One region of the Streptomyces sp. 2-1 genome, then DNA from elsewhere that is predicted to be linked to it. Evidence: riboswitches for the same ligand, from Rfam matches in the RefSeq annotation. Region 1 holds a riboswitch; the other holds the start of a gene.
What was found. A riboswitch is a leader RNA that binds a small molecule or an ion and turns the genes downstream of it on or off. The one in region 1 is predicted to bind S-adenosylmethionine.

Region 2: another riboswitch for S-adenosylmethionine. It lies ahead of thrC (threonine synthase); the one in region 1 lies ahead of ACN20J_RS42370 (glutathione S-transferase C-terminal domain-containing protein).

What each region holds. Positions count from the first base shown of each region.
Region 1 is NZ_CP183383.1:9,672,418-9,676,622, forward strand. It holds gene ACN20J_RS42365 (tetratricopeptide repeat protein) at 1-781, opposite strand, end outside; gene ACN20J_RS42370 (glutathione S-transferase C-terminal domain-containing protein) at 952-1,677, opposite strand; SAM riboswitch class IV at 1,888-2,033, opposite strand; gene ACN20J_RS42375 (putative leader peptide) at 2,328-2,450, shown strand; gene ACN20J_RS42380 (LLM class flavin-dependent oxidoreductase) at 2,526-3,800, shown strand; gene ACN20J_RS42385 (NtaA/DmoA family FMN-dependent monooxygenase) at 3,823-4,205, shown strand, end outside.
Region 2 is NZ_CP183383.1:6,213,104-6,217,308, reverse strand. It holds gene ACN20J_RS27605 (MoaD/ThiS family protein) at 208-483, opposite strand; gene thrC (threonine synthase) at 558-1,862, opposite strand; SAM riboswitch class I at 1,880-2,037, opposite strand; gene ACN20J_RS27595 (glucosyl-3-phosphoglycerate synthase) at 2,240-3,187, shown strand; gene ACN20J_RS27590 (alpha,alpha-trehalose-phosphate synthase (UDP-forming)) at 3,345-4,205, shown strand, end outside.

The sequences.
Region 1 (4,205 bases):
CGGCGCCGGGAGCGGGGGGCCGGGTGCGGCGGCGCAGCAGGGCGGCATACGCCTCGGCCAGCGCGGGGCCGGGGTCGACGCCGAGTTCGTCGGCCAGCCGACGGCGGCTCCGCCGGTAGACGGCGACCGCCTGGTCACGTCGCCCGACTGCCTCGTACGCCCGGATCAGCCTCGCCTGGGCGTCCTCGTCCAGCGGCTGCGCGACCGCGGCCTCCTCCAGGACGGGCAGCGCGTCGGCGCTCCGGCCCGCCGCGATCATGGCCTCGCCGTACTGGGCGACCGCCCCTCGACGTTCCTCCGCCAGCGCGACGACCACCGGGTGTGCGGAGAGGAAGGGCAGGTCCGCGAGGGGCGGTTGCTGCCACAGCCCGAGCGCGTCGGCGAGCAGCGCGGCGGCCCGTTCCTGGCCGCCGCCCCGCCCGTCCCGTCGTACGGTCACCGCCCCGGCGACCAGGGCCCTGAAGCGCAGCAGGTCGATGGCGTCGTACGGGACGCGCAGCGCGTAGCCGTCGCCGAGCCGGGGGAGCAGCGTGCTTCGAGCGCGTGGTGGGCGGTCCGGTTCGAGCAGGTGGCGCAGGTGCTTGATGTGGGTCTGGACGACGTTCGACGCGGTCGCCGGCGGGTGCTCGCCCCACAGCGCGTCCGCGAGTCCGAAGAACGGCAGTTGCTGTCCACGGGACACGGCGAGCAGGGCGAGTACCGCGCGGCGCTGGGGCGAACCGAGGTCGAGGCGGGTGGCGTCCCGCCAGGCGCAGACCGGCCCGAGTACCTGAATGCGCATGCGTCCCCCGCCCGCCGTTTTACAACTCCCTCACCATTCCCTTTCTCTATCCTCGTTTTCTGCATATCCGGAAGGCGTATTCAGGCCCACTGCCGCGCAGTTGGCCGCATCGGCCCGTGGGTCTGCGCTCGGCGCTCGGCGCTCGGCGGTCAGCGCTCAGCGCTCAGCGGTCAACGCTCGTCGACGGAGAGGTCCGGGTGATCGCCGAGGCGTCGTACGTACTCCTCGATGTGGCGGTACGCGGCGAGGGTGCCGGCCGCGTCGAAGTGGTCGAGGTGGGTGAGCGTCACCCAGAGGTCCCTGTCCGCGGTGCCGAGTTCGTCGCCCGACACGTAGGGCCGGCGGGCGAGTTGCCGGTCGAGCCGATCCAGTGCGGACGCACATGCCCCGTCGGCGAGCAGGCCGGCGAGGTCGCGGAGGATGTCGGGGGCGTGGTTGCTGACGACGCGTCCGCTCCAGCGGTCGCACAGCGCGGGCGCGGTGAGCGGGCCGTCGTAGTGGTGCCAGGTCGCCTCGTAGGCGCCGCGCAGCGATGCGAAGGCCTCGGGTGTCTCGGCGGGGAGCTTCAGGACCGTGGTGGTGAGCGAGCCCGTGAGGCCGAGCAGGTCGAGGACGACCGCCACGCGCCCCGAGTAGGGACAGGCCTCGGACAGGTACAGCTGATAGCGGTGCGGCGCAGGGTAGAAGCCGCCCGCGAGACCCACGCCGATACGGCCGCGGAAGCGGTGCGGACGGGCGGCCGGAGCGGGGGCGGGCGTGCCACCGGCGGCCGTGCCGCAGCCGGACGAGTGGGAGGCCGATGGGTGGGGGCCGGAGGAATGGGAGGCGGTTGCGCGGGAGGCCGTCGTGGTGAAGGTGTCAGTGCTGCTGGAACCGCGGGAAACTGTCTCGGGCATGACTCTCCAGGGGGAACGCGGAGGCCCTGGCCGCCTCGTGGGCGCCAGTGGCGGAACGGAGTGACTGCGCTGCCGTACAGGTCCGGATCGGTCGGACGTGTAGCGGATCAGTAAGCGCTGGAGACACGCGACAAATCGATGTGCAGGCGCCTCGTCAAGCCGTTCCTGGACAATTCCCACCGGTCCTGCCGTCGGGGCTCGCGAGACGCGAGACCACGCTTGCCCCGCCGCTCCGGCGGAACCCGGTCGTCACCCGGGGCACCCCGTCGCGGTGGAAGGGTTGCCTGCCAGCGGGCCGGGGCCGATGACCGCACGAACGGGGAATCCCCGCACGACGGGCGCTGGCAATCGTGACCGTCCCCGCCAGTGTTGATGCGGTCCGCGGGGCCGTCAAGACGGCGTCTCAACAACTGGGCATCCGGCCGCCGGACCGGCTTCGCGCCCTGCACTCGTGTCGCACCGGCGTCGCACTGGCTTCGCACCTCGTGATGAGGAACCCCCGCCGACAAAGAACTCCCCATGGCCGGAAGAAAAGGCACAGCCGTACTGTTGTGCCCGTTGACGACGAGGCGGTGCCCGATCGAGGGCCCGCGAACGCGAGGTCGGCCGGACCCCTGGTCCGCCGAGCAGGAAGGGCGGAGGTGACGCAAGTGCCAGCGCGAACGGTGTCCCGCCGCAGCGTCCCGAAGGCCGCCCCGCTCCATCGCGTACGCCTCTACTCCCGGCCGCACATCGACCTGTTGCGCGTCGCCGGCGCGCTCTGTTGCTCCTGACCTGTATCCCACGCGGTCGCGCCCTTCGGTGAGGGCCGGCCTTCTCGTACGGTCGATCAGGAAGGCACACCTCCCGTGTCCTCAGCACCTTCTGCCCTGCCCACTTCCGCGCATCTGCACCTCGCCGTGGCGCTCGACGGCGCCGGCTGGCACCCCGCCGCCTGGCGCGAACCGGTGGCCCGCCCGCGCGAACTCTTCACTGCCCAGTACTGGGCCGACCTCGTCGCCGAGGCCGAGCGCGGTCTCCTCGACTTCGTGACCTTCGAGGACGGCCTCGGACTGCAGTCCTCGCACTTCATCGAGCCGGACGGGCGGACCGACCAGGTCCGCGGCCGGCTCGACGCCGTTCTCGTCGCCGCCCGCATCGCCCCGCTGACCCGCCACATAGGTCTGGTGCCGACCGTGGTGTCCACCCACACGGAGCCGTTCCACATCTCCAAGGCCATCGCCACCCTCGACTATGTGAGTGGCGGCCGGGCAGGCCTGCGCGTGCAGTTGACGGCACGACAGAACGAGGCGGCGCACTTCGGCCGCCGTACGCTGCCCCGCCTGGACGCCTACGACAGCCCGGCCACCCAGGACGTGGTGACCGAACTCTTCGACGAGACGGCCGACTACGTCGAGGTCGTACGCAGACTCTGGGACAGCTGGGAGGACGACGCCGAGATCCGGGACGTGGCCACCGGCCGCTTCGTCGACCGCGACAAGCTCCACTACATCGACTTCGAGGGCCCGCACTTCAGCGTCAAGGGGCCTTCCATCACCCCGCGTCCGCCCCAGGGTCAGCCCGTCGTCAGCGCCCTCGCGCACCAGACCGTCCCGTACCGGCTGGTGGCCCGCGCCACCGACGTCGGCTACGTCACCCCGCACAACACCGAACAGGCCCGCGCGATCGTCGCCGAGATCCGCGCCGAACAGACCCTCGTCGGCCGCGCGGACCAACCCCTGCACGTCTTCGGTGACTTGGTGGTCTTCCTGGACGAGGATCCGGCCGCCGCGGCCGCCCACAAGGACCGTCTCGACGCCCTCGCGGGGCAGCCGTTCACCAGCGACGCCCGCGTCTTCACCGGCACACCCGCCCAACTCGCCGACCTGCTCCAGGAGTTGTGGTCGGCCGGGCTGAGCGGCTTCCGGCTGCGCCCCGCCGTCCTCGGGCACGACCTGCCGGCCATCACCCGGGGCCTGGTCCCCGAACTCCAGCGCCGGGGCGCCTTCCGCAGCGCCTACGAGGCCGACACCCTGCGCGGACTGCTCGGGCTCGCCCGCCCGGCCAACCGCTACGCCGCCAACGGCAACGCCACCGGCGCCGCTGCCGCCGACGCCACCGCCGCTGCCAACGCCACCGCCTGAGCCGGACGGAGACCGCAGGACCATGAGCAAGCCGCTGAAGCAGATCCACCTGGCCGCCCACTTCCCCGGCGTCAACAACACCACCGTCTGGAGCGACCCGGAGGCCGGCAGCCACATCGAGTTCAGCTCCTTCGTGCACTTCGCGCGGACCGCCGAGCGCGCCAAGTTCGACTTCCTCTTCCTCGCCGAAGGGCTGCGACTGCGCGAACAGGGCGGAAGAATCTACGACTTGGACGTCGTCGGCCGACCCGACACCTTCACCGTCCTCACCGCGCTCGCCGCCGTCACCCAGCACCTCGGCCTGACCGGAACCATCAACTCCACGTTCAACGAGCCCTACGAGGTGGCCCGCCAGTTCGCCAGCCTCGACCACCTCTCGGACGGACGCGCCGCCTGGAACGTCGT
Region 2 (4,205 bases), 3.5 Mb from region 1:
CGGGGCACTTTGGCTACTTCTTGTCGGGCTTCGGGCGGGATCTCAATGCGCCCGGCGTGCGGATCGAAGCAGGTTCCCCAACTGTACCGCGCTCAACCATACAGAATTGCCCCCTCCGCTTCTCTCACGGAGGGGGCAATTCGATGAACTCTCAGTGACGGCAGTTACCGAAGGTAATGATCAGCCCTCGGCACGGCTCCCGACGGGTCAGCCGCCGGCGACGGCGGGAATGATCGACACCCCGGCCCCGTCCGGCGTCGCCGTCTCCAGCCCCTGCTCGAAGCGGACGTCGTCGTCGTTCACGTACACGTTGACGAACCGCCGCAGCTGTCCCTGGTCGTCCAGGACCCGGGCTGAGATCCCGGCGTGGTTCTTCTCCAGATCGGCGATGACCGCACCGAGAGTCCCACCCTCGGCGGAAACCTCGGCCTGGCCGCCCGTGTAGGTGCGCAGGATGGTGGGGATACGAACGTTGACGCTCATGGGGTTAGACCTCCGTCGGAGTGGGTGGCCCATTCAGGGGCGCGGGGAACTGCGCGGTCTTCGGCGAACAACGACTAGCCGAGCCCGGCCTCACGGAAGGAATCCAGGTTCGGCCGGATCGTCGCGGTCAGCCCCGTGTCGGAAGCAACCGCGTCCAGGGTCTTCAGACCATCACCGGTATTGAGGACAACCGTGGTCAGACTCGGATCCAGCAGACCGTTCTCGATCAGCTTCTTCGCCACCCCCACCGTCACACCACCGGCGGTCTCCGCAAAGATCCCCTCGGTACGCGCCAGCAACTTGATCGCGTCGACCACCTGCTCGTCGTTCACGTCCTCCACGGCCCCACCCGTACGCCGGGCGATATCGAGAACATAAGGACCGTCCGCCGGATTTCCGATCGCCAGCGACTTCGCGATCGTGTTCGGCTTCTGCGGCCGTACGACATCGTGCCCGGCCTTGTACGCCACGGACACCGGCGAGCAGCCCTCGGCCTGCGCACCGAAGATCTTGTACGGCTTGTCCTCGACGAGCCCGAGCTTGATCAGCTCCTGCAGACCCTTGTCGATCTTCGTGAGCTGCGAGCCGGAGGCGATGGGCACGACGAGCTGGTCGGGCAGCTGCCAGCCGAGCTGCTCACAGATCTCGTACGCGAGGGTCTTGGAGCCCTCCGCGTAGTACGGCCGCAGGTTGACGTTGACGAAGCCCCAGCCCTCGCCCGCCGGGTCGCCGATCAGCTCGGAGCAGAAGCGGTTCACGTCGTCGTAGTTGCCCTCGATGCCGACGAGCTCGCCGCCGTAGACCGCGGCCATGACGACCTTGCCCTGCTCCAGGTCGTGCGGGATGAACACGCAGGACCGGAAGCCGGCGCGCGCGGCGGCGGCGCCCACCGCGCCGGCGAGGTTGCCGGTGGAGGAGCAGGAGAGGGTCGTGAAGTTGAAGGCGCGGGCGGCCTCGATGGCCTGGGCGACGACACGGTCCTTGAAGGAGTGCGTCGGGTTCCCGGAGTCGTCCTTCACGAAGAGCTTGCCGGCGTCGACACCCAGCTCGCGCGCGAGGTTGTCGGCCTGGACGAGCTTGGTCCAGCCGGGGTTGATGTTCGGCTTGTCGGCCACGTCCGCGGGGACGGGCAGCAGCGGCGCGTACCGCCAGATGTTCGCGGGGCCCGCCTCGATCCGCTTGCGGAGCTCCTCGGCGTCATAGGCCGAGAAGTCGTACGCGATCTCCAGCGGGCCGAAACACTCCTCGCAGGCGAAGACCGGACCGAGCGGGACGCGGTGGCCGCATTCACGGCAGGAAAGCGCGGCGGCCGGGCCGAGGTCGACGGAGTTCGCGGCGGGGGTGGAGTTCGTGGTGCTTGCAACTGTCTGCGCAGCCATGGAGGCGAGGCCCTTTCTCCTCATCTTCCTCACGACGCACTTCGCCGTGAGACGGATTTGGCACCTTCCCTAGCCGGGAGCCTCGCTGCGCTGATCGACGATGATCAGGACGAGACCGGCTGGAGGGTTGCCGGGGCTTCAACGGGCCGTATCCCTCTGCCCCTCTGGATGAGCGGTATTCAGTTGTGGTTCTGGCTCTGGTTTTGGTTGTGCACGCAACGACCCCCGACATGCGATGGTCATCAGCGTTGTTCAAGACTGTAACCGAAGGCCTGGATGGTGGAGAGAGCCGTCCGAACCGCGAGATGACAGTGACGCACCCGACAGTGCCTCGCGCCGGGCACACGCATCCCAATGAACGCAAGGGAGAGCCGCACGTGCTGGAAGACGTCGAGCGCTGGCTGAGCACGCGCTCCTGGTCCGTCGAGGACCGCCCGCTCAAGAAACTCATCGCCGCGAAGCGTGCCACCGGCTCCACGGTGAGTGTCGTACTGCCCGCGCTCAACGAGGAGGAGACCGTCGGCGAGATCGTCGCGATCATCCGCCGTGAGCTGATGACCAGGAAGGTGCCGCTCGTCGACGAGATCGTGGTGATCGACTCGGGTTCGACGGACCGCACCTCCGAGGTCGCCGCCGACGCGGGAGCCCTCGTCGTGCACCGGGACGAGATCCTGCCCCGGCTGCCTGCCGTCCCCGGCAAGGGCGAGGTGCTGTGGCGCTCGCTCCTCGTCACCAGCGGGGACATCGTCGCCTTCGTCGACGCGGACCTCAAGGAGTTCTCGGCGGACTTCGTCTCCGGGATCGTCGGCCCGCTCCTCACCGACCCGGGCGTGGACCTCGTCAAGGCGATGTACGACCGCCCGCTGGGCTCCGCCGCAGGTCAGGGGGGTCGGGTTACGGAACTCATGGCCCGTCCGCTCCTCAACATGCACTGGCCGCAGCTGGCCGGCTTCGTCCAGCCGCTGGGCGGGGAGTACGCGGCCCGCCGCTCCCTCCTCGAACAGCTCCCGTTCCCCGTCGGATACGGCGTCGAGCTGGGCATGCTGGTCGACGCGCTGCACCTGGTGGGCCTGGACGCCCTGGCCCAGGTCGACGTCGGCGTCCGCAAACACCGCCACCAGGACGGCCAGGCCCTGGGCCGCATGTCCGCCGCGATCTACCGCACCGCCCAGCTCCGCCTGGCCCGCGGCCACATGATCCGCCCCTCCCTCACCCAGTTCGAACGCGGCGAGAACGGCTTCGAGCCCCGCACGTACTCGGTGGACATGGAGGAGAGGCCGCCGATGGCAGAGATCGAGGAGTACGTGGAGAGGAAGGCCGCGTAGGCAGGGGGCCGCTTTCAAGGGGCGCGGGGAACTGCGCAATCTTTTGGCCTTTGGGGGCGCGGGGCGGTGACATTTGCGGCTCCGCCGCGGGGCGCGATCAGCCCCCGCGGCGGGTGGGAACGTTTGAGCGTTTACAGCGGGGGCTAGATTTCGTGTCATGGTCTCCACCCGCGGCACCCACAACATCCTGGTCGCCTCCAATCGCGGCCCGGTCTCGTACACCCTGGACGAGACCGGCACGCTCACGGCCAAGCGCGGCGGAGGCGGCCTGGTCTCCGGGCTCTCCGCGATCGGCCCGGACGCGGGCGCCCTGTGGGTGTGCTCGGCCCTCGGCGACGGCGACCGCGAGGCCGTACGACGCGGGGTGGGCGAGGACGGCGTGCGGATGCTGGACATCGACGCCGACACCCACGCCGCCGCGTACAACGACATCGCCAACTCCGTGCTGTGGTTCGTCAACCACCTGCTCTACCAGACACCGCTGGAGCCGGTCTTCGACAAGGAGTTCCGGCGCCAGTGGGCGGCGTACGAGACGTACAACCACGCCTTCGCCGAGGCCCTGGCCGAGGAGGCGGCGGAGGGTGCCGCGGTCCTAGTACAGGACTACCACCTGGTCCTGGTCCCGCGGATGCTCCGCGAACTCCGCCCCGACCTGCGGATCGGGCACTTCTCGCACACGCCGTGGGCTCCGCCGGACTACTTCCGGCTGCTGCCGGACGACATCGCGGCGAAGGTCCTCGGCGGGATCCTCGGCGCGGACCGGGCCGCGTTCCTCACCCAGCGGTGGGCGGACGCGTTCACGGACTGCTGTCACGCCGTCCTGGGTCCCGGGATCCCCTCCGGTACGCGGATCGGGGTGCACGGTCTCGGGGCCGACGCGGACTTCCTGCGCGAGCGCTCGCACCGGCCGGACGTGGACGAGCGGCTGGCAGTGCTGCGCGAGCAGATCGGCACGGCTCCGGACGGCAGCGCCCGCAAGGCGGTCGTGCGGGTCGACCGGACCGAGCTGTCCAAGAAC